Regions from separate parts of the Erwinia sp. 2186 genome, predicted to be linked through region 1. Evidence: predicted binding sites of a transcription regulator. Region 1 holds the regulator's gene; each other region holds the start of a gene.
What was found. The regulator LexA, encoded in region 1, represses DNA repair genes until DNA is damaged. The targets are predictions, from matches to a motif close to TNCTGTATGTACATACAGNA.
Positions count from the first base shown of each region.

Region 2: the regulator LexA is predicted to act here: its motif matches at 1,864-1,883, upstream of ACXKZG_RS09790 (YebG family protein).
Region 3: the regulator LexA is predicted to act here: its motif matches at 1,948-1,967, upstream of sbmC (DNA gyrase inhibitor SbmC).

Region 1 covers NZ_CM173824.1:4,542,275-4,546,740, forward strand. The annotation lists gene ACXKZG_RS21170 (CsbD family protein) at 17-226, opposite strand; gene dinF (MATE family efflux transporter DinF) at 467-1,789, opposite strand; gene lexA (transcriptional repressor LexA) at 1,909-2,517, opposite strand; gene ACXKZG_RS21185 (diacylglycerol kinase) at 2,634-2,993, opposite strand; gene plsB (glycerol-3-phosphate 1-O-acyltransferase PlsB) at 3,122-4,466, shown strand, end outside.
Region 2 covers NZ_CM173824.1:2,131,145-2,135,610, forward strand. The annotation lists gene ACXKZG_RS09780 (bifunctional 4-hydroxy-2-oxoglutarate aldolase/2-dehydro-3-deoxy-phosphogluconate aldolase) at 1-513, shown strand, start outside; gene purT (formate-dependent phosphoribosylglycinamide formyltransferase) at 584-1,762, opposite strand; gene ACXKZG_RS09790 (YebG family protein) at 1,900-2,307, shown strand; gene ACXKZG_RS09795 (sugar phosphate isomerase/epimerase family protein) at 2,415-3,242, opposite strand; gene ACXKZG_RS09800 (tellurite resistance TerB family protein) at 3,466-4,119, shown strand; gene ACXKZG_RS09805 (prolyl oligopeptidase family serine peptidase) at 4,248-4,466, shown strand, end outside.
Region 3 covers NZ_CM173824.1:1,748,641-1,753,106, forward strand. The annotation lists gene dacD (serine-type D-Ala-D-Ala carboxypeptidase DacD) at 1-120, shown strand, start outside; gene ACXKZG_RS07895 (SDR family oxidoreductase) at 156-866, opposite strand; gene ACXKZG_RS07900 (LysR family transcriptional regulator) at 918-1,880, shown strand; gene sbmC (DNA gyrase inhibitor SbmC) at 1,989-2,456, shown strand; gene ACXKZG_RS07910 (c-type cytochrome) at 2,566-3,792, opposite strand; gene ACXKZG_RS07915 (GMC family oxidoreductase) at 3,789-4,466, opposite strand, start outside.

The DNA.
Region 1 (4,466 bases):
GAGATTTTGCTGCCAATCAGAAACGGTGGTTATTGTGGGTTTCCCACTCACCGAGTTCCTTCTCTGCTTGCTCTTTGCCATATCCGTAGCGTTCCTGAATCTTGCCTACAAGCTGATCGCGTTTACCTTCGACGACGGTCAGGTCGTCATCAGTCAGCTTGCCCCATTTTTCTTTAAATTTACCTTTCAACTGTTTCCAGTTACCGCTGGCTTCGTCTTTGTTCATCTTATAACTCCTCAACCTTAGGTTCACAGCTTTAGGGATTTCGTCTTTGCAGACCACACAGCAGCAACATAAAACGCTGCTTAACTGCTTAACGTACAGATAATTGTAGTAGATGATGGCGAGTTTGCCCGTAATGGCGAAAGATAAAGCCACATTTTTAGCTAAAAGTGACAACGAAAAGTGAAAAAAGGCAGGGAGATCAGCAGATAACGAAGCGGCAGGCGGGTGTAACGAATTATTTCAGCCCGCAAACCAGCTGTTGTTGCGCCAGTGCCTGCGCCAGATGAGCCACAAGGTCAGCCCACGCAGCAGCAGGAACACGGTAACGGCCAGCCACAGACCATGGTTGCCTAATGCCGGCACGGTGAACAGCGTCGCGCCGTAGCCCAGTGCCGCAATCAGCATGCCGTTGCGCATTTCGCTGGCGCGCGTGGCACCAATAAACATGCCATCCAGCAGATAACACCAGACACCGCAGACCGGCAGAACAATCTGCCAGAACAGATAGGTGTCAGCCTGCTGCTGTAGTTCGGGGATTGAGGTCAGTAAGGCAACAATATGCGTCCCGGCCAGTCCATAGAGAATTGAAAAGGCCAGCGCCACCAGTCCTGCCTGGCGACAGGCCGCGTGCCAAATCAGCAGCAACCTTTTTGCGTCCTTTGCCCCATAGGCTTCGCCGGAGCAGGCTTCTACCGCATAGGCAAAGCCGTCCAGCGCGTAAGCGGTAAAGGTCAGGAACATCAACAATACGGCGTTGACGGCGACGACTTCACTTCCCAGCCGCGCACCCAATATCGTCAAGGAAACAAAGCACAGTTGCAGCAGTAAAGATCGCAACATAATGTCCCGATTCAGCCGCAGCAGCCGGCCGAAATTGCCCTGCCAGGCGGTTTTCAGCATCGGCAGCGAAATGCCCCGCAGCTTCAGCACCCGCCAGACCATCACCAGCCCAATCGCCAGCGTAACGTATTCTGCAATCGCGGTGGCCGCCGCCGCACCCTGCACGCCCCAGCCCAGCCCCATCACGAACCACAGATCCAGCACGATGTTGACCAGGTTTCCCACAACCAGCAGGATCACCGGCGCACGGGCATACTGTACGCCCAGCAGCCAGCCCAGTAATACCAGGTTGGCCAGCGTCGCAGGTGCACTTAACCAGCGGATATTCATAAATAGGGCGGCCTGATGCAGCACGGCAGGATCGCCACCCACGACAGAGAGCGCCAGGTGGTTAAGCGGGGATTTCAGCAGAATAAACAGCAGGCCAGCCGCCAGGGCAATCAATAATGGTTGCATCAGTGCACGGGCCAGCGCAGGTTTATCACCCGCACCAAACGCCTGCGCGGTTAATCCGGTGGTGCTCATCCGCAGGAACAGCAGCAGCATAAACAGGAAGCTGGTCGCGGTAGTGCCCACGGCAACGCCGCCGAGGTAGGAAGGACTGTCAAGGTGACCAATGACCGCGGTATCCACCAGGCCCAGTAAGGGCACGGAGATATTCGACAGGATCATTGGCAGCGCCAGCCGCCAGAGTTGGTTATCTGAGGGAGAAAATAATCGCATGGTCATCCACTGTGCGACTGGCTTAAAAGCATCACGGAAGCTGAATATGCCAGTCAATAAGGCATACAGCTTACCAAAAGAGAAACGCGCCGCGAAAGCAGCGCGTTAAGGTCAGGCGTTTACAGCCAGTTGCCGTTGCGGATTACGCCGACGGCCAGACCTTCAATCGACAGGGTCTGCAAGCGCAGATCGACCACGATCGGTTGGAATTCGCCGTTTTCAGGCAGCAGATGCACGATATTGCCCTGCTTCTTGAGGCGCTTTACCGTCACCTCGTCGTCAATGCGCGCAACCACGACCTGGCCATTACGCACATCCTGAGTCTTATGCACAGCCAACAGATCGCCGTCCATAATCCCGATATCTTTCATCGACATGCCGCTAACACGCAGCAGGAAGTCGGCGCCCGGCTTGAACAGTTCAGGATCCACCTTGTAGTGACCTTCAATGTGCTCTTCCGCCAGCAAAGGTTCACCTGCGGCGACACGGCCAATCAACGGCAACCCTTCCTCTTCTTCCATCATCAGACGGATACCGCGAGACGCGCCGGAAACAATCTCGATCACGCCTTTACGTGCCAGCGCTTTGAGATGCTCTTCAGCCGCATTCGGGGAACGGAAACCGAGCTGTGCAGCGATTTCTGCCCGCGTCGGTGGCATGCCGGTCTGGTTAATGTGGTCGCGTATCAGGTCATAAACCTGCTGCTGCCTTGCAGTTAGTGCTTTCATCCCGCCCCCTGGTTGTTTATACAGTCAGCTGTGAGTATATACAGGTATTTGTGCGTTGAAAACCTAAAGATGTGGAAAAAACAGCAGTTTGTCAGATTATGGAAAGCGCGCCGCAATCAGGGAATTAGCAGCATTACCCAGACGAAAACAGCGAGTAGTATCGTCAGCAGGACGGCAGCGGAGCCCATATCTTTGGCGCGACCCGATAAAGGATGCATCTCGCTGCCAATGCGGTCGACCACCGCTTCCAGCGCGCTGTTAAGGATTTCAACAATGATCACCAACATCACGGACCCTATCAGCAACACCCGCGTGACGGCGTCCACATCCAGCCAGCACGCCACAATCACCGCGACAATGCCGGCCACCGCTTCCTGGCGAAAAGCCGCTTCGTTTTGCCAGGCGGCGCGTATTCCTTTCCAGGAATAACCGGCGGCATTAATGATACGAGTCAATCCGGTGACGTTATTTGCCATAATCAGGGAACCCTTTGAGATGTTTAACGTCAATGTCTGGGTGGCGCACATTTTGCAACACCACAGATCTCACTGGCGCTTTCTGGTATGCTTGCGGCGCTTTGCTAACAAGAGGCTTCATGGTATCTATGTCAGGTTGGCGTAACTTATATTATAACTTATTGAATTTACCAGTAAAATTCCTGGTAAAAAGTAAAGCGATTCCCGCCGAGCCGGTTTCCGAGCTGGCGCTGGATACATCGCGCCCTATTATGTATGTGCTGCCTTATGATTCAAAGGCCGATCTGCTGGCGTTGCGTGAGCAATGCCGTAAACAGGATCTGCCCGATCCTTTAGATCCGCTGGAAATCGACGGTACGGTTTTGCCACGTCATGTGTTTATCCATGACGGCCCACGCGTATTCCCCTATTTCGTGCCTAACGTTGAATCGGTAAAACTGTTCCACGAATACCTCGATTTGCACCGCAGCAACCCGCTGCTGGACGTGCAGATGGTGCCGGTATCCGTGATGTTTGGCCGGGCTCCAGGCCGCGAAGTGCAGGGCGACGATCAGCCTCATCTGCGCGTGTTGAACGGCATCCAAAAATTCTTTGCCGTGCTGTGGTTAGGCCGCGACAGCTTTGTCCGCTTCTCACCGATGGTTTCCCTGCGCCGTATGGCAACGGAACACGGCACCGACAAAATCATTGCGCAGAAGCTGGCGCGCGTGGCACGCATGCACTTTGCCCGTCAGCGCCTGGCGGCCATTGGCCCGCGTTTGCCGGTGCGTCAGGACCTGTTTAATAAACTGCTGCAGTCCAAAGCCATCGCTAAAGCGGTGGAAGACGAAGCGCGCAGCAAGAAAATCTCCCATGAAAAAGCCCAGCAGAACGCCGTTGAGCTGATGGAAGAGATCGCCGCCGACTTCTCTTATGAAGCCATCCGTCTGACGGACCGCATCATGGGCTGGACGTGGAGCAAGCTGTATCAGGGCATCAACGTCAACGGCGGCGAGCGCGTGCGTCAGCTGGCGCAAGACGGCCACGAGATCGTCTACGTGCCCTGCCACCGTAGTCATATGGACTACCTGCTGCTCTCTTATGTGCTGTATCACCAGGGTCTGGTGCCACCGCACATTGCCGCCGGTATCAACCTGAACTTCTGGCCAGCGGGCCCGATTTTCCGCCGTCTGGGCGCATTCTTTATCCGCCGTACCTTCAAGGGTAATAAGCTCTACTCAACGGTATTCCGTGAATATCTCGGCGAGCTGTTCACCCGGGGTTACTCGGTAGAATACTTTGTCGAAGGCGGTCGTTCCCGTACCGGTCGTCTGCTTGACCCGAAAACCGGCACGCTGTCGATGACAATTCAGGCGATGCTGCGCGGCGGTAACCGCCCTATCACACTGGTGCCGATCTATATCGGTTATGAGCACGTGATGGAAGTGGGAACCTACGCCAAAGAGTTACGTGGTGCGACGAAAGAAAAAGAAG
Region 2 (4,466 bases), 2.4 Mb from region 1:
GTATTAGAAGTCACGCTGAGAACACCCTGTGCGATGGATGCCCTGAAAGCAATGATCCGCGAAGTGCCGGAAGCCATTGTGGGTGCGGGCACGGTACTTAACGTCCAGCAGCTGAAAGAAGTGACCGATGCCGGTGCGCAGTTTGTTATCAGTCCTGGCGTGACCGAATCACTGTTACGCGCAGCGGTTGATGGCCCGGTGCCGTTGATTCCTGGCATCAGCACGGTGTCGGAACTAATGACCGGTCTGGATTATGGCCTGCGTGAATTCAAATTCTTCCCGGCTGAAGCCAACGGTGGCGTGAAGGCGCTGCAGGCGATTGGCGGCCCGTTCCCTCAGGTGCGTTTCTGCCCGACGGGCGGCATTTCGCCGGCCAACTACCGTGACTATCTGGCGCTGAAAAGCGTGCTCTGTATTGGTGGTTCCTGGCTGGTTCCGGCTGATGCGCTGGAAGCAGGGGATTACGATCGTATCACCCAGCTGGCCAGAGAAGCGGTAGCGGGCGCGCGATAAGACGTCGGATCAGGCAAAAAACAAAAGGGATGGCACAGGCCATCCCTTTTTTGTTGGCACGAAAGCGCGTTTATCCGCTGACTTTCACACCGGCTGCACAAGCGATCGCGCGCTGTACCGCATCATCGATGTTCTCGCCCGTGGCCAGCGCCACGCCGAGACGGCGCTTGCCCCGAACTTCCGGTTTGCCGAACAGACGCACCTGCAGACCGGCGCCCAGCACGCCGCCCAAATTGGCAAACTGCACGTTATCGCTGTCCAGTTCTGGCAGGATCACCGCAGATGCGGCGGCGCCGTACTGACGAATGCCGCCAATCGGCAGACCGAGGAAGGCACGCACGTGCAGGGCAAATTCGGACAGGTCCTGAGAGATAAGCGTTACCATGCCGGTGTCATGTGGGCGAGGGGAAACTTCGCTGAATACCACCTCATCACCACAGACAAACAGCTCAACACCAAACAGGCCGTGGCCGCCCAGCGCCTTAACCACTTCTTCGGCAATCTGCTCAGCACGTTGCAGCGCGAGGGCGCTCATCTGCTGCGGCTGCCAGGATTCACGGTAGTCACCATCTTCCTGACGGTGACCAATCGGCGCGCAGAAGTGAATGCCGTCTACCGCGCTGATGGTAAGCAGGGTGATTTCGAAATCAAACTTCACCACACCTTCAACGATTACCCGGCCAGCACCGGCACGTCCGCCTTGCTGCGCGTATTCCCAGGCGGCATCCAACTGTGACGCTTCGCGGATAAAGCTCTGGCCTTTGCCTGACGAGCTCATCACCGGCTTCACAATGCACGGGAAGCCGATTTCGTCAGCCGCCTGATTAAACGCCTGCTGGCTGTCGGCAAAGCGGTAGGTGGAGGTGGGCAACGCCAACTCTTCTGCCGCCAGGCGACGGATACCTTCGCGGTTCATGGTCAGGCGGGCAGCGCGGGCGGTTGGCACCACGTGTTGACCCTGTTTTTCCAGCTCAATCAGCATATCGGTGGCGATGGCTTCAATTTCCGGCACGATGTAATCCGGGCGCTCGAGCGCAACCAGCGCTTTCAACGCTTCACCATCCAGCATGTTGATGACATGGCTGCGGTGCGCCACGTGCATAGCGGGTGCATCGGCATAACGATCGACGGCGATCACTTCAACGCCAAGACGCTGGCATTCCAGCGCCACTTCTTTGCCCAGTTCACCTGAACCTAACAGCATTACGCGGGTTGCGGCAGGGCGCAGCGCGGTACCAAGAGTGGTCATAATCTCTACCTGATTGGAGGGAAAAAACGCGCGCAGTATAAACGAAAACGATTGCGCGTACATCCGCTTTCCAGGGTTGAGCAAAAAAGACCCGTCTGTTATACTGTATAAAAATACAGTTAACTGAGGTGTGGACTATGGCTGTTGAAATCAAATATGTTGTCGTCAGAAAAGGTGAGGAAAAGATGACATTCGCCAGTAAGAAAGAAGCCGACGCGTACGATAAAATGCTCGATATGGCAGAAGCCTTTTCTGACTGGTTGAGCGTGGCACCTCTGGACATGGAAGAACCACAGCGTGAAGCGTTGGGCATGTTCCTGGCGGAGAATAAAGACGCCGTGCAGCATATTCTGCGCACCAGCAAGATGCCTGAGACGAGCGAGTCCGCCGCCGCGGGTAATGATGCTGAACCGACTGTTGAACTAGACAGCGCTGAAGCTGCAGCAGATGAACCGACTGAAGAGTCCGGTGCGGAAGAGCCGGAAGACTCAACGGGCAAAGCGGCCAAAGCAAAACCGGCTGCACGAACCGTTAAAGCTGCCTGATTCTTTTTACTTCATCACAGTATGTGGCGCGCAGGGTATTTTTCCCTGGCGCGCCAGAAACTTCGCCTTAATTCTTCCCTGTTAGTGACTTCCTCCACCGGCTACCGTTAACGATCGTCGCCGGATAACACCTTTTTCAACGACTGCAGCGCTTTGCTGGCCACCTCTGCCGGCGGCAGTTGATGATAACGATCGCTGAACACTTCCAGTCCTATCGGGCCTGAATAGCCTTGCTGATGAAGATAGTCAGCCAGAGATGAAAGCGGGAAATTCCCTTCGGCTGGCAATAAACGCTGATGGCGTGCCACATCCACCAGATGATCGTGGCTGGGAAGGGTAACCAGGTCGGACAGCTGGACCAGGAAGATCTTATCCATCGGAATCCCCGCCAGATCGTCCACCGTACGGTTCAGCACGAAAATGTGAAAAGCATCCACCACCAATCCCAGATTGGGTTCATTGACCTTTTGCACCAGCTGCCACGCCGCCGCCGTGTTGTTGATATGCGTGCTCCAGGCCATGGCCTCAAAGGCCACGCGCAGGCCACTTTTGCCTGCCTGACGGGCCAGCCAGCGGATATCTTCCTCTTCCCGATCTGCAATGCAGCCCTGATGGGTTGATGCAGGCGTCAGCAAGGTTGTTGCGCCCAGTTCAACGGCGGTATCCAGCATCTGCAGGGCTTCCTGGCGTTTACTCTCTCGCTGATCGTCTGGCGCGCCGTCAAAATCCAGCAGCACCTGGTAATCCGTCAGGGCCAGGCGGTGGTTATCCAGTAATCTGGCCACATCACTGGCATCGCCGCTGGCTGCCTCCACGTCCTGACGCCAGAGCTCAACCTGATCAAACCCGGCCTGGCTGGCAGCCTTCAACTTCTCTTCTGTGCTGCCGCCAAGCAGAACCGTATTGATAAACAGCGGATTATTATTGAATCTCATGATGATTTTTCCCCTACGCCAGTGCTTTAAAAAAACAAATCCAGTCGGTTCAGCCGCCGCTTTTGGCGAAGCATTATGAACCAGAAGGTTCGACTGGTGGGCTAAGTATAGCTGACGGCTTAGCATCAACTGGCCGTGAAGGTTTTCCAGGCTTTTCCTGCTTTGACGCTTCTTGACGCAAGTCGCTCTATGCTGGTTGTTTTCCGCTGAAGAAGGAAAGGCAATGAGTAACTGGCTGCAACAGATTCAAACGGTACTGGGAGGCAGTAAAGACGGCAAAGGCGGCGGTGAAGGCCTGAGTAAAATGCTGGCACCGGGCGCGCTTGGCGGACTGGCCGGTTTGCTGATTGCCAGCAAATCCTCCCGTAATCTGCTGACCAAGTATGGCAAAAATGCGCTGATTATCGGCGGTAGCGCCGCAGCAGGTGCCGTACTGTGGAAAAAGTATAAGGATCGGGTGAGCGAAACCCATCAGGATCAGCCGCAATTCGGTCAGCAGCAGTCACCCGTCGATCGCCGGGCAGAGCGTCTGGTGCAGGCGCTGGTCTTCGCCGCGAAAAGCGACGGGCATATTGATACCCAGGAACGACAGGCCATTAACGAGCATATCCATCAGTCCGGGCTTGGCGTAGATGGCGAGCGGCTGATACAGCAGGCGATTGATATGCCGCTTGACCCACAAAAACTGGCCGTGGACGTGAAAAACGAAGAAGAGGCGCTGGAGGTCTATTTCCTCAGCAACCTGGTGATCGACGTCGACCACTTTATGGAGCGCAGCTACCTTCAGGCGCTGGGTGATGAACTGAAAATCCCTCAGGACGTGCGCGACAGCATGGCAGAAGATATTAAAGCCGAAAAGCTGAAGCTTACCGCCTGATCCTGCTTTCGGGGTGACGCTTGCGTCACCCCGTCACACTATTTTTCCAATCTCCTGCCATTGCGCTTGGCAATCTTGATAACAACTGCCACCCTTAGCCTATGTGATTGATCCAACGGGGCTGAACCATGCATAAACCACCAATTGCCAAAAAAATTCCTTTCGATATGACGCTCCACGGAGAAACCCGCACCGATAATTATTACTGGCTGCGCGATGACAAGCGGGAAGATCCTGCGGTCCTCGACTACCTGAAGGCCGAAAATGCCTATGGTAAAGAGATCATGCAGTCGCAGCAGGCGCTGCAGGAGACGGTGCTGAAGGAGATTATTGACCGCATTCCTCAG
Region 3 (4,466 bases), 2.1 Mb from region 1:
TCGATTCAACTGGTTGATGGCGACAAGACGCTGGCGTCTTATCCGCTGGTTGCCCTGCAGGAAGTGAAGGAAGCAGGCATCATTACCCGCATCGAAGACTACATCAAACAGAAGCTGTAAGTGAAACAGGCGGTCCGCAATGGGCCGCCTGCTGCTTAAGGCTTGATGGCACCACCGCCATCCACCAGCACGGTTGAACCGGTGGTGTAGGCATTTCCGGCCAGAAACAGCACCGCCCGCGCCACATCTTCCGGCTGCCCCAGCGTTTTGGCGGGTAACGATGCGCGCAGGGTGGCAAAGAGTTGCTCCCGGGCGACGTGTTCCATGCCAGCCCACAGCGGCGTCTCAATCACGCCAGGGGAAACGGTATTTACCCGCACCGGCGAAAGCTCCAGCGCCAGACCACGTCCTAATGACTCCAGCGCCGCGTTGATGGCGCCCTGCAACACCGTTTTGCCCGGACGGACGCTCAAAAATCCCGACACAAAGGTCAGCGATCCGCGTTCGGCAATTTTGGCCGCCCGGGCAACCCTGTAGGCTCCCCAAAACTTACTTTCCATTGCGCTGTAAGCGCTGTCCAGCGGCAGACTTTTCACCGGTCCGCCCGGCGTCTGCGCTGCGGAAATCGCAATATGATCCCAGGCCGGTTGCGCAGCAAAGAACTGTTCAATCTGCTGATTGTCGGCGGTATCCAGCACGGCAACTTCGACCTCTCCCAGTCGTGCTGCGGCTGCCTGCAGCTTATCCAGACTGCGTGAGGCAATGGTCACCCTGGCACCTTCAGCCACGAATGCCGCCGCGATGGCTTCACCGATCCCGGAACTGCCGCCGACGACTAATACTTGCTGTTGTTTAAAAGTCATCATCTTCTCCTCAGGTTTTCCTCAAGCTTATGCCTCTCGCTTTCTTGACGGAATATGCAACACTTGCAAGGGATTGTTGCCGCTACATTGAGAATCGCTATGCTGAAAGATATCCGTGACATCGCCTTATTCAACGCCATCGTCGCCTGTGGTTCACTCTCTGCGGCCGGGCGACAGCTGGGATTATCGCTGGCTGTGGTCAGCAAAAGGCTGACGCAAATGGAGCAGCAGCTTGGCGTGCGTCTGTTTCATCGCACCACGCGGCATGTCTCGCTGACCGACGAAGGGTTGGTGTTTACCGAACATGCTCTGCGGCTGCAGCAGGAGCTGGACTCGATTGAGAGTGCGCTCTCATCAAGGCAGGGCAAAGCCAGCGGCACCTTGCGCATTACCTCTTCGCACAGTATGGGCCAGCGCTGGCTGTCGCCGATTGTCACCCGATTTATGCAACAGCATCAGAGCGTCAAACTGCATCTTCACCTGAGCGACCGGGTGATCGATCTGGCGGCCAGCGGCTACGATTTGGCAATACGCTACGGCGCGCTGGCGGATTCCCGGCTGGTCGCTCGGGAACTGGTGCCAAATCAGCGCGTGCTCTGCGCGTCTCCTGCGTATCTGCAGCAGGCCGGTGAGCCTCTGTCACTGGAGGAGTTAAGCGCGCACAGCTGCATTATCTCTGGCGATAACCCGGTCACCGAGTGGACCTTTGGCGCCGGGGAATCTCAGCGCAGCGTACAGATCAACGCCCGTTTTCACGTCAATACCGGTGAGGCTGCACACGGCCTGGCACTGCACGGTGCCGGGATCGTGGTGAAATCTGTCTGGGATGTGGCAGACGACCTCAAATCAGGCAAGCTGGTGCAGGTTCTCACTGACCATCCTCTTCCCGCCGCGCCACTGCATGCGATCTGGTTGAATGGCAAGCAACAGCCTCCGCGCGTGCGGCTGTTTGTCGACTATCTGCGCGAGGCGCTCGCCCAGCAGTGGCAGGATTTCAGCCTGACCCGGCCCGACTAAAGTCTTTTGCAGGCTGGCTCGCAAAACAACATTTCAGCGGCTTTTTTGCTCGATCATCTACACTTCTGACTGTATGTTTAACCAGTTATCCTGATGAGGAGCAAGAAGATGAATGTTGAAATCGTTGAGCGTGAAGAGAGCAAAACAGCCGGTTTTCATCTTGTGGGGCCGTGGGAAGTCACCGCGCCCGAAGGCTTTGACAAACTGGTGGCCTGGACCAGTAAGCATAATGTGATGGGCCCATGGATGGGCGTGTATCACGGTAATCCGCGGGCGGTGCCAGCGGAAGAGCTGAAAATTGAAACGGTGATCGGCGTGCCGACCGACTTCGAGCTGCCTGAAGGGAGTGAGGGCGCCAGGCTCAGCATCATTCCCGCCGGAACCTATGCGATGAATCTGGTGCATGTGAACGACGGTGATTTCACCAAACCCTGGTATGCCTTCTTTGATGAGTGGCTGCCGGACAGCGGGTATGTGATGGCGGAAGGGCCCTGTTTTGATCACTACCTGAACGACGGTTCGGAGAGCGGCGAATGGGATATCGAGCTCTATATTCCGGTCAGCAAAGCGGAATAAAAATGAAAGAGCAGCGCAATCACTCACGCTGCTCTTATTGCGAACCCTGCAATCGGCTTAGCCGGTTTACCGTGCAGGTTTTAACCCTGCAGCAAGCATCCGGGGCACGCTATTTACGTAGTTCTTCCTTCAGGTCCTTCACATCGCCAGCGCTGACCGGTGATGCGGCATTACCCCAGCTGTTGCGAACGTAGGTAATGACATCGGCCATTTCCTCATCGCTTAGGGTGCCGGCAAACGAAGGCATCGCTGGCGCGGTTGGACGGGTATCCGTATCCACGCCACGGCTGCCCGCAACCACCACATGGATCAGCGAGGTGGCGTTCGGCGCATTCACCAGCGGGTTATTGGCCAACTGAGGGAAGATATTCTTACCGCCCTGGCCCTGAGGCGCATGGCAGGCAGAACATTTCGCTTCATAAATTGTTGCACCGGTTTTCATCCGACTGTCGTCTGCGGCCAGGGCTGTCGGCGTGTCATCGCCCTGTTTTGGCGTGGCTTTCAGGTAGGTGGCGACCGCTTTCAGATCCTCGTCGCGCCAGTATTGCGTCGAGTTCTTCACCGCATCCGCCATCGGCCCGGACGCGATGTCATACCGGTTTACGCCGGTACGCAGATAGCTGACGATATCTTCCTGCGTCCATTTACCTAAACCGGCATGCTCATCGCTGGTCAGATTCGGTGCCCACCAGCCTTCGACCACCGCGCCGGACAGGAACGCGCTGTTCTTGTCACCGCCGAGGATGTTTTTCGGCGTATGGCAGGTTCCGCAGTGGCCTAACCCTTCAACCAGGTAAGCGCCACGGTTCCATTCCGCCGATTTGCTCATATCCGGCTTGAATTCGCCCTTATCGAAGTTCATCCAGTTCCAGACAATCAGACTGGTACGGACGTTAAACGGAAAGGGCAGCTGGTTGGACTCAATTTCCTGATGGATGGGTTGCAGGCTCTGCAAATACGCCCACAGGTCAGCGTTATCCTGGCGGGAGACTTTGGTATAGGCGGTGAACGGCATGGCGCCGTAAAGCCGCTTGCCACCGTGGCCAATCCCTTCGGACATGGCGCGCTGGAAGTCATCAAAACTCCAGTTGCCGATACCGGTTTCACGATCGGGAGTGATGTTGGCGCCAACCAGTTTACCGAAAGGCGTGTTCAGGCCAACGCCACCGGCGAACGGTTTTTTCGGATCGACGGTATGGCAGGCGGTACAGTCACCCAGTGTGGCGATGTAGCGGCCACGTTCAATCTGATCGTATTCCGGCTGGGCCCAGGCTTCAGAAACGCCGAGCACCGCGAGTGAGATCGCAGCCAGTGCGAAAAGCGTGCGCTTTTTCATGCGGTAATCATCTCCCCTGGACGTTTCAGATAGTACTGGCGAATGTCGTGCGCGGCCTTAAAGGCCAACGCGCCGACGGTGCCAGTCGGGTTATATCCCGGGTTTTGCGGGAAGGCAGACGCACCGACTACAAACAGATTCGGCACGTCCCAGACCTGCAGATGCTTGTTCACCGAGCTGTTCGACGGATCGGCACCCATTACAAAGCCGCCGCAAACGTGGGAAGACTGATAGGGCACGCTGTTCCAGTGGCCGCTGGTCGGCTTGGAAACGATCTGGCGCGGATCCATGGTTTTAGCAATTTCCGCCACTTTTCCGGTGCAGTACTGCGCCATACGCAGATCGTTTTCCGGGAAGTCGAAGGTGATACGCAGCAACGGACGACCGTGCGGATCCTTGTAGTTCGGATCCAGCGACAGATAGTTAGTGCGTTGGGTATAGCTGCTGGCCTCACACCCGATTGACATGGTGCTGAGATAGTTCTTCACCGTGGCCTTCTTCCAGTCGGATCCCCATTTTGGCGTGCCTGGCGGTACCGGGCGGCTGTTGATGGGCGCTGCGCCAATTGGCGTCACGCGAATACTGCCGCCGCCGAAGAAGCCCAGCCCGCTGTGGTCGAAGTTATCGTTATTGAAATCATCAATGCCCATCCCGACGGCACCGGCACCGATAAA